One region of the Geobacillus sp. 47C-IIb genome, then DNA from elsewhere that is predicted to be linked to it. Evidence: riboswitches for the same ligand, from Rfam matches in the RefSeq annotation. Region 1 holds a riboswitch; each other region holds the start of a gene.
The links. A riboswitch is a leader RNA that binds a small molecule or an ion and turns the genes downstream of it on or off. The one in region 1 is predicted to bind cobalamin.
Positions count from the first base shown of each region.

Region 1 (5,705 bases):
TCATGGACGTTGGCTGCCGTCACGTAGGTCTGTAGAATCCATCCGTTGCGATCACAAGCTGTATGATACGAATAGGCAAACACTCGCTCCCGTTCATTTTTCACCAACAGTCCGCTCTCCGGATCCGTTTTGCTTACTTTTACTTCCCGTTTTTTTTTTTTCTCAGATGGCAACGGCGATTTTCCATGAGCGATCCGATCCCGTTCGATTTCTTTTTCGAGTTCCTGTTGGTAGGCTTTGGCTTCGACTTCTGCCATTTCCGTTGTAAACTTCTTTTTATTGGCGCTTGCTTTGACATGAGTGGAGTCTACGTACAAGACACTCGAATCTACCAATCCGTGTTCAAAGGCTTCTTTTAAAAATCCGTGAAAAAATTTGATGGAATACATCCGTTCCAGCGAAACGACGCGCATAGTTTTTACTTGGCGTCGAGTGATGAGAACGGGATCATGAAGACTAAGTCCTAAAAACCAACGGTAGGCGACGTTGGTTCGGATTTGTTCGACGGTTTCACGCATGGAGCGAATCTCAAATACATACTGAATCAAATACATTTTAAACAACATCACTGGATCAATGCTCGGACGTCCATGATCAGGAGAGTAGAGATCTTTCACCACATCATAGATAAAAGAAAAATCAATGGCCGCATCCAGCTTTCTTACCAAGTGATCCTCTGGAACCAGATCATCCAGTTTCACCGTGGTTTCGGTATAGCGCCCATCTTCTTGGTGTGGCCGAAGCATCGTTCCTTTCCTCCATTTCTCCCTCGTCTTACCTTCATAATAAAACAGCTTGTCGACTTTGTCGACAAGCTGAGAGGCCGATACGGCCTCTTTTTTGAAGACTAAAACAAGCAAAAAGTGTTGCGGATGGCAAGGAAAATGTGACGGCTGCCGAGCAGTTGAGGACGAAACCGTCGGTTCACTCCGTTTTGGGTGATCAACGGAAACGGCTGTTGGCATGCGGAGAGTGGCCTTTATGGCGTGATCGCCCCTTTCCGCATTTACGAGTGCTAAGTTGTGGGTGATTGTTTTTTACGGGAATGAAACTTTTCTCCTTTGTGCACGTAATATTAGATGGAAGGCATTAGACGATAGCTATCTTTTGTTTGTCTGACGATGGCGGAAAGCCGCGCACACGTCCATCCAGCTCTCATTTGGCAAGACAATGTGCGGCACGCGGAAACAGAGGTGTCAATTGAAAACTAGGAAAACCGGAGAGGAGAATCGGGATGTTTGGAAAAGTCGCCGCTGATGTGCTTGGGCTGAGCGACATCGGCTCGGTCATTCAAACGAAAGATTACGATAAAGTCGATGCTGATGATTATGTGATGCATGAAGACGGAGAAAAAATTTACTTTCTTATTAAATCCAAATCAGATGAGTATTGTTTCACCAACCTTGCACTCATTCATCTAGACGGCACGAGCGCCACAAGCAAAAAGCGGACGCTGCGCCGCTATGATTACTATAAATATCCGATTTCCGATGTGTCGCTCGAGACGGCTGGGACGGTCGATTTGGATGCGGAAATCAAATTTAAAATCGGATCGCACTCCTACTCGATCGATGTTCATAAAAAACATATCGAGGAATTGAAAGATTTGTATAAATCGCTATTGGCCATTGCCACGATTTGTGAGGAAAACGAAACGAAATTCGACTATGCCCAGCGCAGTATGGAGCTTGCGGCCAACCTGTTTGCCAACATGCGTGGCGACGGCACCAACGTTGCGGCCGATTTTAAGGCGATCAATGAGTATGCGTTTCAATGGCTTACTGAAGCGAAAAAGAACTATACAGTGAAAGATTTCGGATTTGTGTTTGACAAATATATTCAACAGTGATGAGATAAATTTTGTACAAGGAAAGGACGCGCTCCGGAGAAGGGGCACCTTTCCTTATTTTTTTCAAAATACAGTTGACGAAGTTCATTTCGATTAACGCACCCTCTGTTGGTGGTGCGTGATGTGCCTAGATAAATTGCGGGCATTGAATACGATGAACGGGTGCTGTATTCCGCGTGAAACATGGTGAAGGAAGCTGAGCCGTCTGGGGAGAGGGCCGCTGATAGCCTGCCGTCAGCCACCATAAATTCATAGTTGTCAAATGTTAAACCTTGCTTTAATATAAAAATTGTCCATATCCGAATAGTTTCATAGACTCGCAGCAAGGTGCCGCGAAGGCTTAATAGGGAATCCGGTGGGAATCCGGAACTGTCCCCGCAACTGTCAATGCGGACGAAATGAAATTGCCACTGTGCGGCTGGATGGCTTGCGCCGTCTCCCGCATGGGAAGGCTTCAGAGTAGGATGAAGCATGAGTCAGTAGACCTGCCTTGCTTGCGCAAAAGTTTCCGAATCTTCGGGGGGTGAGACGCGGAAACGGTCGCCTAGGCATTTTTGTGCTTACATTAGGCCGTTTCGCGCTCATTCCCGGATTTAGACGGAATGGGCGCTTTTCTTTTACATATATCACCTAAAGGGGGGAACGACTGATGAAGCGTTGGAAATGGTCAGCGGTATTGGCTGCTCTGGTCGCTTTGGCCGTTATGCTTGTCGGCTGCAACAGCGGAACGGGGAACAGCGCCCAGCCGGCGAAAAAAGAGGAACAGAACCCGGAACAAGCAGCGTTTCCGGTGACGGTGAAAGACGGGCTGGGGGAAGAGGTAACGATCAAAGCAGAACCGCAAAAAATCGTTTCACTTATTCCAAGCAATACGGAAATTGCCTACGCGTTGGGGCTTGGTGAGAAAATTGTCGGTGTCAGCGATTTTGACAATTATCCAGACGACGTCAAAACGAAAACGAAAGTCGGCAGCATGGAATTTAACGTCGAGAAAATTATTTCCTTGAAACCGGATCTTGTTCTCGCCCATGCGTCAAGCGCTCATAACGCGAAAGACGGCCTGCAGCAACTAAAAGATGCCGGCATTACCGTGCTTGTTATCAATAGCGCCACGTCGTTTAACGATGTGTATGCATCGATCAAGCTCATCGGCCAAGCAACCGGAACAGCGGATAAAGCGGAGCAAGTCATCCATGACATGAAGGCGAAACTGGCGCAAATGAAGGAAAAAGCAAAACAAATTCCGGCGGACAAGCAGGTGAACGTCTGGGTTGAGGTGGAGCCACCGCCGCAACTTTATACAGCCGGCAAGGGGACGTTTATGGACGAGATGCTTCAGGTGATTTCTGCCAGAAATGTTGCCGGCGATTTAGAAGGTTGGCCGATGGTGACAGAGGAACAGGCGGTTGCCTATAAGCCTGATGTCATCATTACAACATACAGCGGAGCCGAACAAGTGCTTAAACGCACGGCTTGGAAGGACGTACCGGCCGTGAAAAATAAGCGAGTGTATGACGTTAACACCGACTTAGTGAGCCGGCCGGGTCCGCGTCTTGTTGAAGGAGTCGAGGAACTTGCCAAAGCTATTTACCCGGATGTGTTTAAGTAAAGCGTGGCTATATATCGCGGCCGCTGCTGCGGCCGTCTTTTCACTGCTCATAGGGATATCGACCGGGTCGCTGTCGATCCCCTTTTCATCGATTGTTCGGATTGTTGCTGCTGAATGGACCGGCATACCACTTCCGCCTGACATGCCGGCGGATTGGGTGCCGATTGTGATGGAGATCCGCATGCCGCGCGTGGTGCTCGCCTTTTTGGTCGGGGCTTCATTGGCACTTGCCGGAGCCGCATTTCAAGGACTGTTGAAAAACGCGCTCGCTGATCCATATACGCTGGGCGTTTCGTCTGGTGCCTCCGTCGGGGCGGTGCTCGTCATTTTTCTCGGCTGGCAATGGCCGTTGTTTGGCACGTTTACGCTGCCGATTGTGAGCATCTTATGCGGCATGGCGACGCTTGCCGCTGTGTTGGCGTTCACCCGCGCGGTTGAACGGCGAATGTCGGTTGAGACGATCATTTTAGCCGGCATTATTTTCGGCGCCTTCTTCAGTGCTTTCATTTCGCTCATGATTGCCTTGACGGGTGAGGAGCTGCGGCAAATTATCTCATGGCTGATGGGGAGCGTGGCGATGCGCGGGTGGAAGTATAGCGGATTATTGTTTCCGTTTTTTCTCATTGGTGCGACAACGCTTATCGTCAACGCCCGTGAACTGAACGCGTTCGCGTTCGGCGAAGCGGCAGCGCTTCACGTCGGCGTCGATGTCACTCGCCGCAAAATTATCATTTTGACAGCGGCCGCGCTGCTCACCGGTGCGGCGGTGTCGGTGTCGGGAACGATCGGCTTTGTCGGGCTTGTTGTCCCACACATGGTTCGGCTTGTGTGCGGACCAAACTATCGGGTGCTTTTGCCGCTGTCGCTTTTGTACGGTGGGTCGTTTCTTGTGCTCGCCGATGTGGTGGCACGGACGATCATTGAGCCGCGTGAGCTGCCGATCGGTGTCATTACATCGCTCATCGGCGCCCCGTTGTTTGCCGCCCTATTTTTCCGAAAAACGAAACGAAAGATGGGATGATGATGCTCGATGTGCGTGCCGTATCGCATCGGTATGGACAGAAACAAGTGCTTGACGGCGTGACGTTTTCCGTCAAAAAAGGAGAGTTGTTTGGCATTTTAGGGCCAAACGGCAGCGGGAAGACGACGTTGCTGAAACTGATCAGCAAGGAGCTTCCGCTTGCGAGCGGTGAGATTGTCATGAGCGGTCGGCTGCTTTCCGAGTTGTCGGCAAAACAATGGGCGCAGTTGGCCGCCGTCCTGCCGCAAGCGGTGGAAACGGCGTATGGCTATACGGTGAAAGAAACAGTAGCGCTCGGCCGCTACGCCCATCAGCACGGGTTGTTTCCAACATGGACGGCAGAAGATGAAACCGTGGTTCAAGAGGTGATTGCCGCCGTCGGTTTAGCCGATAAAATCGATGAGCCGCTTGAGCGGTTAAGCGGCGGCGAGCGGCAGCGTGCCTATTTGGCCCGGGCGCTTGCCCAAGAGCCACAGTTGCTCTTATTGGATGAGCCGACCAATCATATGGATATAAGCGGGCAAGTTCGGCTTCTTGATCAGCTCGCCCAATCCGCACGTGCGCGCGGCTTGACGGTTGTCGCTGTTTTTCACGATATGAGCATTGCCAGTCTTTATTGCGATCGGGTGCTTGTTTTAAAAGAGGGGAAAACAGCTGCGCTCGGCGCGCCGGCGGACGTCATGACGCCGAGGCTGCTGAATGACGTGTTTGCCGCCCCGGTTGTGCGCCAAGCACATCCGGTAGCGGCGAAGCCGATGTTTTCGTTTGTGCCGCAACAACAACGCAAGAAGGCACCGCTTATCGGTGGGCTGCACCCGTCTTTTCTCGACGACGCCGTCGTTCTCGTTGCTCACAAACCACTTCGTGTGTTGTCTTCCGCTCTTGTTGGCAGCGGGTTTCAGTGGGTGACCCACTTCGTCAATCGACATGTCGGCCTGGATTACGATAATCCCTATGCGGACGAAGACATGCGGCGTTATTTGGAACAGCACGGATTTTCAGTTGCCCAGACGATCGGCATGATGACCGCCGTCGATGTGCACGATGTGGTCTGGCGTTGGGAAGATAAGGAGGCATTTTCGGTTGCGGTCATGGTGACGGCCGGCGTCGGGAATGCAGTCGACGCCGCTCGGGCGTGGCAGCACCAACCGCTCGCAGCGAAGCCTGGGACAATCAATATGGTCATCATCATTGACGGGACGCTGACCGAGGCGGCATTCGTTCAG
Region 1 covers NZ_CP061473.1:653,246-658,950, reverse strand. The annotation lists gene IC804_RS03295 (IS1182 family transposase) at 1-746, opposite strand, end outside; gene IC804_RS03290 (PH domain-containing protein) at 1,235-1,849, shown strand; cobalamin riboswitch at 2,158-2,357, shown strand; gene IC804_RS03285 (ABC transporter substrate-binding protein) at 2,499-3,458, shown strand; gene IC804_RS03280 (FecCD family ABC transporter permease) at 3,445-4,479, shown strand; gene IC804_RS03275 (adenosylcobinamide amidohydrolase) at 4,476-5,705, shown strand, end outside.

Region 2 (5,705 bases), 490 kb from region 1:
TGTAAATAATAATGTTTTTGCAATAGCTGTACGACCGATTTTTCGATGCCGGGCTGCTTTAGTTCAATGTACAAAGGGGCATCGATTCGTTCTGATTTCAGCGTGTGTATGATGTCCTCAAGTGTCGGGATCGGTTCGCCGGCAAAGCGCTTACCAAACCAGGAGCCGGCATCAAGACGCTTCAGCTCGGCGAGTGAAAAATCGCCAACCTGCCACGGAGAACGGCGAGGGTAGACGGTTTCGGCATTCGTCGTTCGGGCGAGTGTTGCATCATGCATGGCGATGAGTTTTCCGTCTTTCGTCATGCGCACGTCAACCTCAATATAATCAGCGTGCATGCGGGCGGCAAGCCGGTAGGAGGCAAGTGTATGCTCCGGTGCATGTCCGGAAGCACCGCGATGGGCGATGATGATCGGCTCGCGGGTGACAGACGGCTGTTGTGGAGCAGCAGAGGAGGCTAAGCCTAGCGGTAACCATACCAAGAACGAGACATAAAGCCATATTCGATGCAACGTCATCCCCCCTTTCTGTTTCCAGCATACCTTATTGGAATGAAACGGTTGTGAAGACAAGATGAAGAGATGGTAAAACGTGCGGAACGTGAATGCTTATCCGTATTTTTCCACTTGATGCAAAACGATATTCGTTTTTACGTATAAAGGAAGCCACTATGCTGCATACTGTGAATGACGACAAACACGTTGGGCTATAGCCAAGTGGTAAGGCAACGGACTTTGACTCCGTGATGCGCTGGTTCGAATCCAGCTAGCCCAGCTGAACGTCTGGTCAAACCGGAGGGGCTTTGAGCCGGTGAAAACGGTCTCCGCTATATATCGGCGCGGGGCCGTTTTTTATGGTTTCAATGCGATCGGTGGAATACATCGAAGCGATTGACGGCCACACAATGGTTTGGTTCACATCGCCGCGTTCGTGTCAGTCGTTCGAATGAAAGATCGTCGACAAAAAACTGCTGAGGCAGAAGGATTTTGGCGAATGACGGCGAATGCAAAACATGAAAGGGGAGAGCGACAATGAAAACAGCCGATTTATGCGATCAATTTTTAGACGAGTTGCAAGTATGCGAGTTGCCGTTCCAATCGTACGGCGGAAAGCGGGCGTTTTCCGGGCCGATTGCGACGGTCGATGTGTTTGAAGACAACGTCCTTGTCCGAGAAGCGCTGGAGACGGTGCCGCCGGGGACGGTGCTCGTGGTCGATGGAAAAGGCTCGCGCCGCGTCGCGCTATTAGGCGACCGGCTGGCGCAAATCGCTTGCGAGAGGGGGCTTGCTGGCGTCATCATCCACGGCTGCATCCGCGATTCAGCGGAAATTGGCGCCATGCCGATTGGCGTGATGGCGATCGGCACATGCCCGGTGAAAAGCAAAAAAGAGGGAAAGGGCTCACGCGACGTTGCGCTCGAGTTTGGCGGCGTCCGCTGGGAGCCAGGGGCGTACGTGTACGCTGATGCGGACGGCGTTGTCGTCGCCAACAAAGATTTGTTGGCGAAAAATGGTTGACGGCTGCGGTCGAGTCTCGTTCAATACAACGAACAGGTTGAGGCGATGGAGATGGAATGGCATGAAGTGCGTTCATTGTATCCAAATCAATTTGTGAAATTACAAGTATTAAAGTCCCATTTAGAGGGAGATCAAGAAATCATTGAAGAGGTGGCTGTTATCGGAACGGTTTCCGACAAGGATGCAACTCGTGAGTTGCTGCAATCGAAAGGGAATCAGCTTGTTTATCATACTAGCCACAAGGAGATTGTTTTAAAAGTTCGGGGAGCGATTGGCCTGAGAGGGAAATTTCATTATGCAGATTGAATATCGTGAAGGCTTGCTGTTTGCATCGATCGAAATCGTTTATCAAGGAAGGTCTAAGTTGATTCATAATATGGTGATTGATACTGGTGCGGCGAAAACAGTGATTTCTCAAAATGCAGTAGAAGATATTCATTTGCGGGTAGAGCCGGGCGATCGTATTGTGGCTTATTACGGAATCGGTGGGAAAGAGTACGCGTTTACAAAAAAATTAGACTGTATTCAGCTAGATTCTTTCCAGCTAAGAGAGTATGAAATTGATTTTAGCGGGATGGACTATGAGGGGATTAACGGTTTGTTAGGATTGGATATATTGCTGGGCGCTGGATTTGTCTTAGACCTGGACAAGTTGGAGATGTATCGTTCTGGTTGAAATGGAACGCCCGCTCGAAATGCCAAAAAGAAGGAAAAGGCGCCCGCGACGTTGCGCTCGAGTTTGGCGGCGTCCGCTGGGAGCCAGGGGCGTACGTGTACGCTGATGCGGACGGCGTTGTCGTCGCCAACAAAGATTTGTCGGCAAAAAACGGTTGACGGCAACGCATTGGTTGTACTACGATGAAAACGGATGCTTGTTCCATGACAGCGCATATATGGCGGTAAGACAAACAAGGTGCCTAGCCCGCTTAGGGCTTGGGTGAAAAGGGAAGCTCGGTGAAAATCCGGCACGGTGCCCGCCACTGTGATGGGGAGCTTTGCGGCAGCAAGTCACTGAAGGATGCTTCGGGAAGACGCCGCCAAGCGATGATCCTAAGTCAGGAGACCTGCCTTGTTTGGATCGGACGGATGCCTACGGGACTATAGGCAGACGTGCGGGAGAATGACGGCTTTAGGGGCCCTGTTTGGGCCGTTTACGGCTTTCGTATACATTTTTCTGCACCTCTGCTGTAGAGGTGCTTTTTCTTTTGTCGAAAAACCGTCCGTCTGCCGCATTTCATTCTACCATTCTAGCAAAAGGAGGGATTTGGTGGCGACGTGGGATTTGCGGGGAATGAAGCATCATGTGCTCATTTGCAACGGAGGGACGTGCCTCCGCCATGGCGGAGATGACGTGACAACGGCGGTGCGCGAGGAGATCGCCCGTCTCGGGCTTGACGACGCTGTCCATACAACAAGGACGCGCTGCAACGGACGATGCCAAGACGCGTGCGTGATGATCGTCTATCCGCAAGGCATCTGGTATCGACAGATGACGCCGGAGCGGGCGAAGGAGGTTGTGCGCGCCCATTTGGGTGAGGGGGTTCCGATGCGGGAGTGGGCGACGTATGAATACGAAGGCGAATTGGTGTTGACGCCAGCCGGCGAACGGGAGGCGCCAAGCGGAAAACGGAAAACGGAACATGCTGCGAAAGGAGTGAAGGGATAAATGAAGAGAGCGGTTCGATGGAGCGGAATGGCGGCTTTGTTCGTTTCCTATTTTTTGTTGACAAATGAAAATGAAGCGTATGCCATGCATATTATGGAAGGATTTTTGCCTGTCAAATGGGCGCTGTTTTGGTGGCTGTTGTTTTTGCCGTTCTTTGTGTTCGGATTGCGGCGGCTTGTGCATACGCTGAAGCAGCACCCCGAACATAAGCTTCTGATGGCGTTAGCTGGCGCGTTTACATTTGTATTGTCGGCGTTGAAAATTCCATCCGTCACCGGCAGCAGCTCGCATCCGACCGGGATCGGCTTCGGCTCGGTTTTGTTTGGACCATGGGTGATGGTGGTGATCGGCACAGTCGTTCTTCTCTTTCAAGCGCTGCTTCTTGCCCACGGAGGAGTGACGACGCTTGGGGCCAATGCGATGTCGATGGCGATCGTCGGCCCGTTCGTCGCGTACGGAGTGTATCAACTGTGCCGAAAAGGGGCGGTATCCAATCGAGCGGCTTTGTTTCTTGCCGCTTGTTTGTCTGATTTGGCTACATATGTCATGACGTCCCTGCAGCTTGCCCTGGCGTTTCCGTCTCCTGATGGGGGAGTCACCGCCTCGTTTTTGAAATTCGCCGGCATTTTTGCCATTACTCAAGTGCCGTTGGCGGTGACGGAAGGCATCATAACGGTAATCGTCTGGAACTGGCTTTCCTCCTATCAAGCTTCTCCGCTGTTCCAAAAGGAAAAGGGGGCGTAATGCGATGAAGAAAAATGGCTTGCTCGTGTTGCTGGCTGCTTTGCTTGTCATCATTCCTCTTTGGTGGGCGCGCGGATCGGAATTCGGTGGAACGGACGATCAGGCGGAAAAAGCCATTCAAACGCTCAACCCGCATTACCGGCCGTGGTTTGAGTCGATCTTCACCCCTCCAGGCGGCGAAGTCGAAACGCTTCTGTTCTCGCTGCAAGCCGCGCTTGGCGCCGGCGTGATCGGCTACGTCGTCGGGTTGTACAAAGGGCGTTCGGAGCGGAAAAACAGCCATGATTCGCGAGTTTGACCGTTGGGCGTATGACAACCGGCTGCGGGCATGGCGGGCGGAGTGGAAGCTGATCGTGGCGTTTGTTATGCTTGCCGTTGTCATGATGGGCGGCTGGCGCGAACAATGGCTTGTGCTCATCGGAATGGCGTATTGGATTGTCGCTCGTGCACGAGTGCCGTTTTCCGTGTATGGAAAAGCGATGCTCGCCGCCTCCGTTTTTTTAGGGCTCAGCCTGCTGACGCTCGTTGTGTCCGTGTCGGTTCCTTTTCAAATAACTTTCATCGACAGCCAGCTGCAGCCGGCTGCAAAGCTCGCCGTCCGCTCCCTTGCCGCCTGGTCGTGCTTGTTTTTCCTTCTCATTACGACGCCGGCGCCGGACTTGATTGCGGTGCTGAGGCGAATGCGGCTGCCGGCGGCGCTCGTGGAACTTTGCTTTCTTATGTATCGCTTTATCTTTTTGCTCGAGCAGGCGGCCGCAGAGCTGATGCTGGCGTTGCGGGCCCGCAGCGGGGGAACGCATTGGCGGCATGGCGGGATGCTGATGTACCAACTATGGATGAAAACGTGGCAGTCGTATGAAGCGTTCAGCCGTTCGCTTGCGGCGCGTGGAGGCGTCGCGTCGGCTGGGCATACGCATCAGCGGGAAAAAGCGCATGTGCCTCTTGTCGATGTTGCGGCCGGCATCATCATGGCCTTGCTGCTTGGGTGGGCATGGCGGAAAGGGTGAAAACGTTGCTGCTGCGAATGGAACGAGTGAAATACGCTTATCAAGCAGAACGGTACGTGCTGAATGGGATTGATTGGGAAATTCCAGAGCGAAAAAAATGCGCATTGATCGGGCCAAACGGCTGCGGCAAAACGACGTTGTTTCTTCATTTGAACGGGCTGCTGCGGGCGCAGGAAGGAGCGGTGTATTGGAAAGGGCGCAACATGTATGAACGCGGCGCTGATTGGACGCAATGGCGGCGTGAAGTCGGCATCGTCTTTCAAAACCCGGAGCATCAAATCCTCGCCCCGCTCGTGCGTGATGAATTGGCGATCAGCTTAGTCCATGCCGGAATCGATCGAGAAAAAATGAGGGAGGCGCTTGCCGCGATTACGGCGGAATACCACCTTCAATCTTGGCTGGACCGCCCGACCCATCAATTCAGTCTCGGACAGAAAAAATGGCTGACGCTCTGCTGTACGATGGCGGCCAAGCCGGACTTGCTCGTATTGGACGAACCGACCGCCTATTTGGATCAGCATCAGACAAAGCAGTTTCTCAAACAAATTGACGCCATTCACCAGGCGGGGACGACTGTGTTGATCGCCACCCATGACATGGATTTCGTCTGGCAGTGGGCGGATGTCGTCGCGGTCATGCACGAAGGACGGATCGTGATGCAAGGGGCGCCCGAAGACGTATTCGCCGACCGCCAGCGGCTGTTGGACATTCGCTTGGATGTTCCGCTGTTCGTGCGGCTTTGGCAAGCATGGCGGCCAGAGGAAAAGATCG
Region 2 covers NZ_CP061473.1:162,100-167,804, reverse strand. The annotation lists gene IC804_RS00900 (glycerophosphodiester phosphodiesterase family protein) at 1-518, opposite strand, end outside; tRNA gene IC804_RS00895 (tRNA-Gln) at 703-774, shown strand; gene rraA (ribonuclease E activity regulator RraA) at 1,032-1,517, shown strand; gene IC804_RS00885 (hypothetical protein) at 1,569-1,823, shown strand; gene IC804_RS00880 (retropepsin-like aspartic protease) at 1,813-2,193, shown strand; partial or broken gene IC804_RS00875 (S-adenosylmethionine--2-demethylmenaquinone methyltransferase) at 2,211-2,351, shown strand; cobalamin riboswitch at 2,412-2,604, shown strand; gene IC804_RS00870 ((2Fe-2S) ferredoxin domain-containing protein) at 2,785-3,183, shown strand; gene IC804_RS00865 (energy-coupling factor ABC transporter permease) at 3,184-3,927, shown strand; gene IC804_RS00860 (energy-coupling factor ABC transporter substrate-binding protein) at 3,932-4,225, shown strand; gene IC804_RS00855 (energy-coupling factor transporter transmembrane component T family protein) at 4,209-4,934, shown strand; gene IC804_RS00850 (energy-coupling factor ABC transporter ATP-binding protein) at 4,931-5,705, shown strand, end outside.
Region 2: linked by a shared signal. The riboswitch ahead of IC804_RS00870 ((2Fe-2S) ferredoxin domain-containing protein) and the one ahead of IC804_RS03285 (ABC transporter substrate-binding protein) in region 1 are both predicted to bind cobalamin.

Region 3 (5,705 bases), 1.4 Mb from region 1:
GTCTTCCTCAGCCAGTCTGCAAGCTTCTTCGTATGTAATATAGGAGCGTTTATTTCGTTTAATAGAAATGAAACATCCTCTTCCTCCACATCCGTTTTTTCCCCACATTCACTTGCAAACGAACATTGTCAATTTCCGTACGATACAAACGCTCGCTGTCCCTTTCCTTCGCTTCATCAAGGAGGCGAAGCGCCTTTTCGGGACCGCCAAGCTGATTATAGGCGATAGCGCTAGAACAGAGCGCACGAATATAGTGATACGGTTCTAGGTTTTTGCTTGTTGATTGCAAAACGAGTTGGAATTGACGAATCGCCTTATGCCACCGCCCGTCATACAGCTCGAGATGCCCCAAATGGTAGCGGCAAACCGCGTCTTCCGGATCAAGACGAAGAGCTTCTTCAAACAATTTCCTCGCTTTGCGATAATTCTCTTTCTTTAACTTTATGTCACGGCCATAATCGCGCAAAATTTGAGCAAACCATATTTTGAATTTCCTATTTTTCGGTTCGAGTTGAGAGAAACGAAGACAAATGTCTTCCCCCCCCCGTTTCAACCATTTCCAGTCATCATCGCTCTCCTCTTCCGCAAGCCAATGATTCAATTCTTCTCGCAGCCGCTCCATGTCCTGTTTTTTCTCCATTTCTTCCATCTATCTCCCCTCCCCTATTTCAACAGCAAGGGACATGCTTTTTTCTCATGATACTATGACACATGGAAGCATTAGGAATACACCAAGCAGCTCCTCCATTCGACAAAAGCAATATCATTTTTTCCCATTCTCATTGTATAATCAAAACAGAAGAAGAGGAACTAGTATGGAGTGCGATACGGTCGTGAAAGAGATGGTAGGCGCTGAAGTTATTTTCTCGGCAATATCCGTGGCCAAACTGACGATCTGCGCAATCAGCTGCGGGCCGGAATCCAAGAAACCGCCGACAGTCTCGAGCCAAAAGGCTACTGTTTCATACAGAAGTGAATGATCGGTTTGACCGGCTCGAGTAAACATGTACTTGTTTGCGTATTGAACTCAACTTCCCCACCGTGAAAACCGTCCAGCATGAAAAATGACACCATCTTGCCGAGCAGCTCGTCCCCTTTCAGCGATGTCCTGCCATCTATGAAAAACCGCAGGACACGTCCACGACGGAGCGCCGCCGTTCTCTTGTTTGCCGCCATCATATCACGAAAGACGATCAATCAAAAGAGAGACGAACGGCCTTGTCTGACAAAAAAGCCACGCCTGACCATCGTCAAACGTGGCTTTCCTCATTATAATTCATCAAATCCGTTATCCACTTGCACTTTCGTATATTGGCGCGGTTTTTGTTCAAAAAAGTCGGACTTGCCAAGGTCGACTTCTTCATACGCCTTAATCCAGCGGAGCGGGTTTGTCCGGTAGCCGTCAAACGGACGGTCGAACCCAAGCTGATGGGCGCGGACGTTGGCGTAAAACTTAATATACGCTTCCAAATCCGCCAAGTCGATGCCATCAATGTCATTTCCGATGATTTCCCCAGCCCATTCGATTTCCAGCTCGGCCGCTTTCATAAACGTACTGCGGGCAAAATCAGCCAACTCGGGCGTCCGATACTCTGGATATTCATTCAGCACTTCCTTGAAAATTTTCGCAAACAAGTCAACATGAATGTGCTCGTCACGATTAATGTAATTGATCATCGTGCTTGTCGCCACCATTTTTTGCTGGCGGGCGAGATTGTAAAAGAAAGCGAATCCTGAGTAGAAAAACAGCCCTTCCAAAATCACGTCAAAAACGATCGACCGAAGCAAGTTCTCGACGTTCGGCTTTTCGGCAAACGCCTTGTAGCCGTTCGTCACAAAGTCGTTTCGCTTGCGCAACGTCGGTTCATTCCGCCAAAAATCAAACACTTCATCTTGCTTCGCTTTTGGTACAAGACTTGAGAGCACGTACGAATACGAGTGATTGTGAATCACCTCTTGCTGGGCGAGCATAATCATCAGCGCATTAATGCTCGGGTCGGTGATGTAATCGGCAACACGTCCTGCGTAATCGGTTTGGATGCTGTCAAGGAGCGCCAAGAGCCCGATAATTTTTAAAAATGCATCCTGCTCGCGTGCGGTTAGTTGCGGAAACTGCTTCACATCTTGCGCCATATTGATTTCAAACGGCGTCCAAAAGTTGGCGAGCATCCGCTTATATTTCGCATACGCCCAAGGGTAGGCGATATCGTCCCAGTTCAACACATTCGAGCAGCGTCCATTGATCATGCCTGTTGAGCGGTTTGGCGCTTCTGGATCCATAATCGGTCGTTTCGTCAAGTTCATCGTCGATTCCCCCTCGTGTCATCGTATTCCTAGGCAACCCACTCACCGGACATCTCTTCTAACATAAGAAACCCGATCCGACAAATAGCATGGCGTTGTCCGCGGTCAGCTCGCACAAGCATCACATTCTTCCATCGTCCCTGACGTTGAGCGGACATAATACGTCGTTTTCAGCCCCGACTTCCACGCCGTCAAATGCAACTCCAACAATTCTTTCGCCTTAATCGTATTCATGACGTAGAAGTTAAACGAGATTGCTTGATCGATATGGCGCTGACGGGCAGCGTTTTGTCTAATGCTCCAACGCTGGTCAATATAATACGCTGATTTGTAATACCATGTCGTCTGTTCGTTTAAATCCGGCACCGTAACAGGAATCTTATAATCTTTCTTTTCCTCGGCATACACTTTTCGAAAAATCGGGTCAATGCTCGCCGTGCTGCCAGCGATGATCGATGTCGATGCGTTTGGGGCGACCGCCATGAGATAGCCGTTGCGCATCCCGTAGCGTGCCACCTCTCTCTTCAACCGATCCCAATCCCGTTCGCCGTGGTTTTTGTAGCCACGCCGCTCAAAATAAGCACCCGTTTGCCAATCTGACCCTGAAAACCCCGGGTAGCTCCCTTTTTCTTTCGCCAGCTCCATGCTAGCTTGTATCACCAAATAAGCAATCGTTTCATACAGCTCATCAGTGTAGCGGACGGCTTCCTCTGACTCCCAGCGAATCCCTTTTAACGCCAACAGATGATGCCAGCCAAATGTACCGAGACCGACAGCACGGTATTTTTTGTTCGTCAAGCTTGCTTGCAGCACAGGAATGTTGTTCAAATCAATGACATTATCAAGCATCCGCAGTTGAATCGGAATCAAACGTTCGAGCACTCCATCGGTGACGGCGCGCGCCAAATTGATTGACGATAAATTGCAGACGACAAAATCGCCCGGTATTTTTTCGATGATGATCGTTCCATCTTTCACATATTGCTGCTTCGTCACTGTCGGACTTTGGTTTTGCGCAATTTCCGTACAAAGATTGCTACAGTAGATCATGCCAAGATGGCGGTTGGGATTTTGCCGGTTGACTTCATCGCGGTAAAACATAAACGGCGTCCCCGACTCGAGCTGGCTGCGCATAATGCTTTTCATCACTTCAATCGCTGGCACTTTTTCTTTTGACAGTCTCGGCTCATTGACGCATTGCCAATATTTCTCGCGAAAGCTGCCACGCCCTTTTTCCTCATCATAAAAGTCTTCGAGGCTAAACCCCATCACCTTCCGCACCTCATGTGGGTCAAACAAATACCAGTCGCCTCGCTGTTCGACTTGTTCCATGAACAAATCAGGAATGCAAACACCGGTAAACAAGTCGTGCGTGCGCAGCCGTTCGTCGCCGTTATTGAGCCGTGCATCAAGAAAGGCAAAAATGTCTTTATGCCACACATCTAAATAGACGGAAATCGCCCCTTTGCGTTGCCCTAACTGATCAACGCTCACCGCCGTATTGTTCAGCTGTTTCATCCACGGAATGACGCCTGACGAAACACCTTTAAATCCTCTGATGTCGCTGCCGCGCGAACGGATTTTGCCAAGATAGACACCGATGCCGCCGCCTGACTTCGATAAATTGGCAATGTCAGTGTTGCTGTCGTAAATCGCCTGCAAGCTGTCATCCACCGTGTCGACAAAGCAGCTTGACAACTGACCGTATGACTTCCCGGCATTGGCAAGTGTCGGCGTGGCCACCGTCATATATAGGTTGCTTAACGCCCAATACGCTTCCTTCACCAACTCGAGGCGCCGCTTAGGCGGTTCGTTCACCATCAAGGTCATAGCAATGATGAGAAACCGTTCTTGTGGCAGTTCGTACAGCCGCCGCTCATAATCGCGGGCCAAATAACGGTCAGCGAGCGTGCGCAACCCGATATACGTAAACAACAAGTCTTTGTCTGGATCAAGAAATGAGCCAGCCGTCTCGATCTCTTCTTTTGTATAACGCTCAAGCAATAGCGGGCTGTACACCCCTTGTTCTGTCAAAGAAACGATTAATGAATAAAAATCACCATACCGCTCGCGCGCATCGTACCCGCGCTGCCGTGCCGCCTCGCGGTACATCATCCGCAAATACAACCGCGCGCACACAAACGTCCATTCCGGCTCCTCTTCACTAATGTACGACAACCCTTCTAAAATAGCGGTTTGATACAGTTGATCAACGGTGACGAACTCTTTTCGACTGAGAAGCTGCCATACACGCTCTTCATATTCCTCAAGCGACAAACGGACAAAGCCTGCCGTCGCCTGCTCAATTAACGCGGCAAACTCTCTGCGCGAAAGCGACTTCTCTTTTCCTTGATCATCAACAACAATGGATTTCGTGACCGCTGTCATTCGTTTTCCCTCTCCTTCAATAAAAAAATCCGCTCGGGTGAACGAGCGGATGAAACGACAGACAGAAAAAGGCATACGATTCCTTTTTCTATTTCCCTATCGTTTCATCTTCTCACACCCCGAAGAACATGAAACTTCCAAGCAAGGCAGGTCTCCTGACTCGTGCATCGTCCTACTTTGGGTCCTTCCCAGCGGCGTGCCGTGCAAGCTTTCACCGCCAGTGGCCATCCCATTTCGTCCGCACATACAGTTGCGGGGGCAGTTCCGGATTCGCACCGGATTCCCTATTAAGTCCTGATGGACACCATTGCTTGCAATCACCATATGTAGTTGTTAAAGCAAACAAACACAACGATATATAGTATTTATCATGTTACTGGAACAAGCATATACCAAAACCGGGAAAATTGCAAGAGTGGGTAAATCAAAAAATTGTTCCTTGTTCACATTCTGTTCATAATAGCGTGCTACGATTTGCCATGTACAAATCATTGTAAAGAGGAGGACACAAAAATGGGACACAAACACCGCTCCGCTTCCGAGCATCAAGAGTGGGCAGTGGAAGCGCACGGATTGGTAAAAGTTTTTGGCGACCATCGGGCCGTAGATGGCCTCGAGTTGCGTGTACGTACCGGCACGATCTATGGAGTGCTTGGACCCAATGGCGCCGGCAAGACAACAACCATTCGAATGTTGGCGACCTTGTTGCGCCCGGATGGCGGTTCGGCCCAAATTTTTGGGTACGATGTCGTCAAGCAACCTCAAATTGTCCGACAGTTGATCGGTGTCACCGGCCAATATGCGTCCGTTGACGAAACGCTCAGCGCTGTAGAAAATTTGATGATCTTTTGTAGACTTCTCGGACTGAGCCGAGCAGAGGCGCGACGGAAAACAAGTGAATTATTGGAGGAATTCGGCTTGACAGAAGCGGCCAAACGCCCGTTAAAACATTTCTCGGGCGGCATGCGTCGGCGCCTCGATCTCGCCGCCAGCCTGATCGCCCAGCCGCCGCT
Region 3 covers NZ_CP061473.1:2,843,104-2,848,808, reverse strand. The annotation lists gene IC804_RS14400 (tetratricopeptide repeat protein) at 59-649, opposite strand; gene IC804_RS14395 (hypothetical protein) at 955-1,179, opposite strand; gene IC804_RS14390 (ribonucleotide-diphosphate reductase subunit beta) at 1,270-2,304, opposite strand; gene IC804_RS14385 (ribonucleoside-diphosphate reductase subunit alpha) at 2,410-4,692, opposite strand; cobalamin riboswitch at 4,820-5,016, opposite strand; gene IC804_RS14380 (ATP-binding cassette domain-containing protein) at 5,206-5,705, shown strand, end outside.
Region 3: linked by a shared signal. The riboswitch ahead of IC804_RS14385 (ribonucleoside-diphosphate reductase subunit alpha) and the one ahead of IC804_RS03285 (ABC transporter substrate-binding protein) in region 1 are both predicted to bind cobalamin.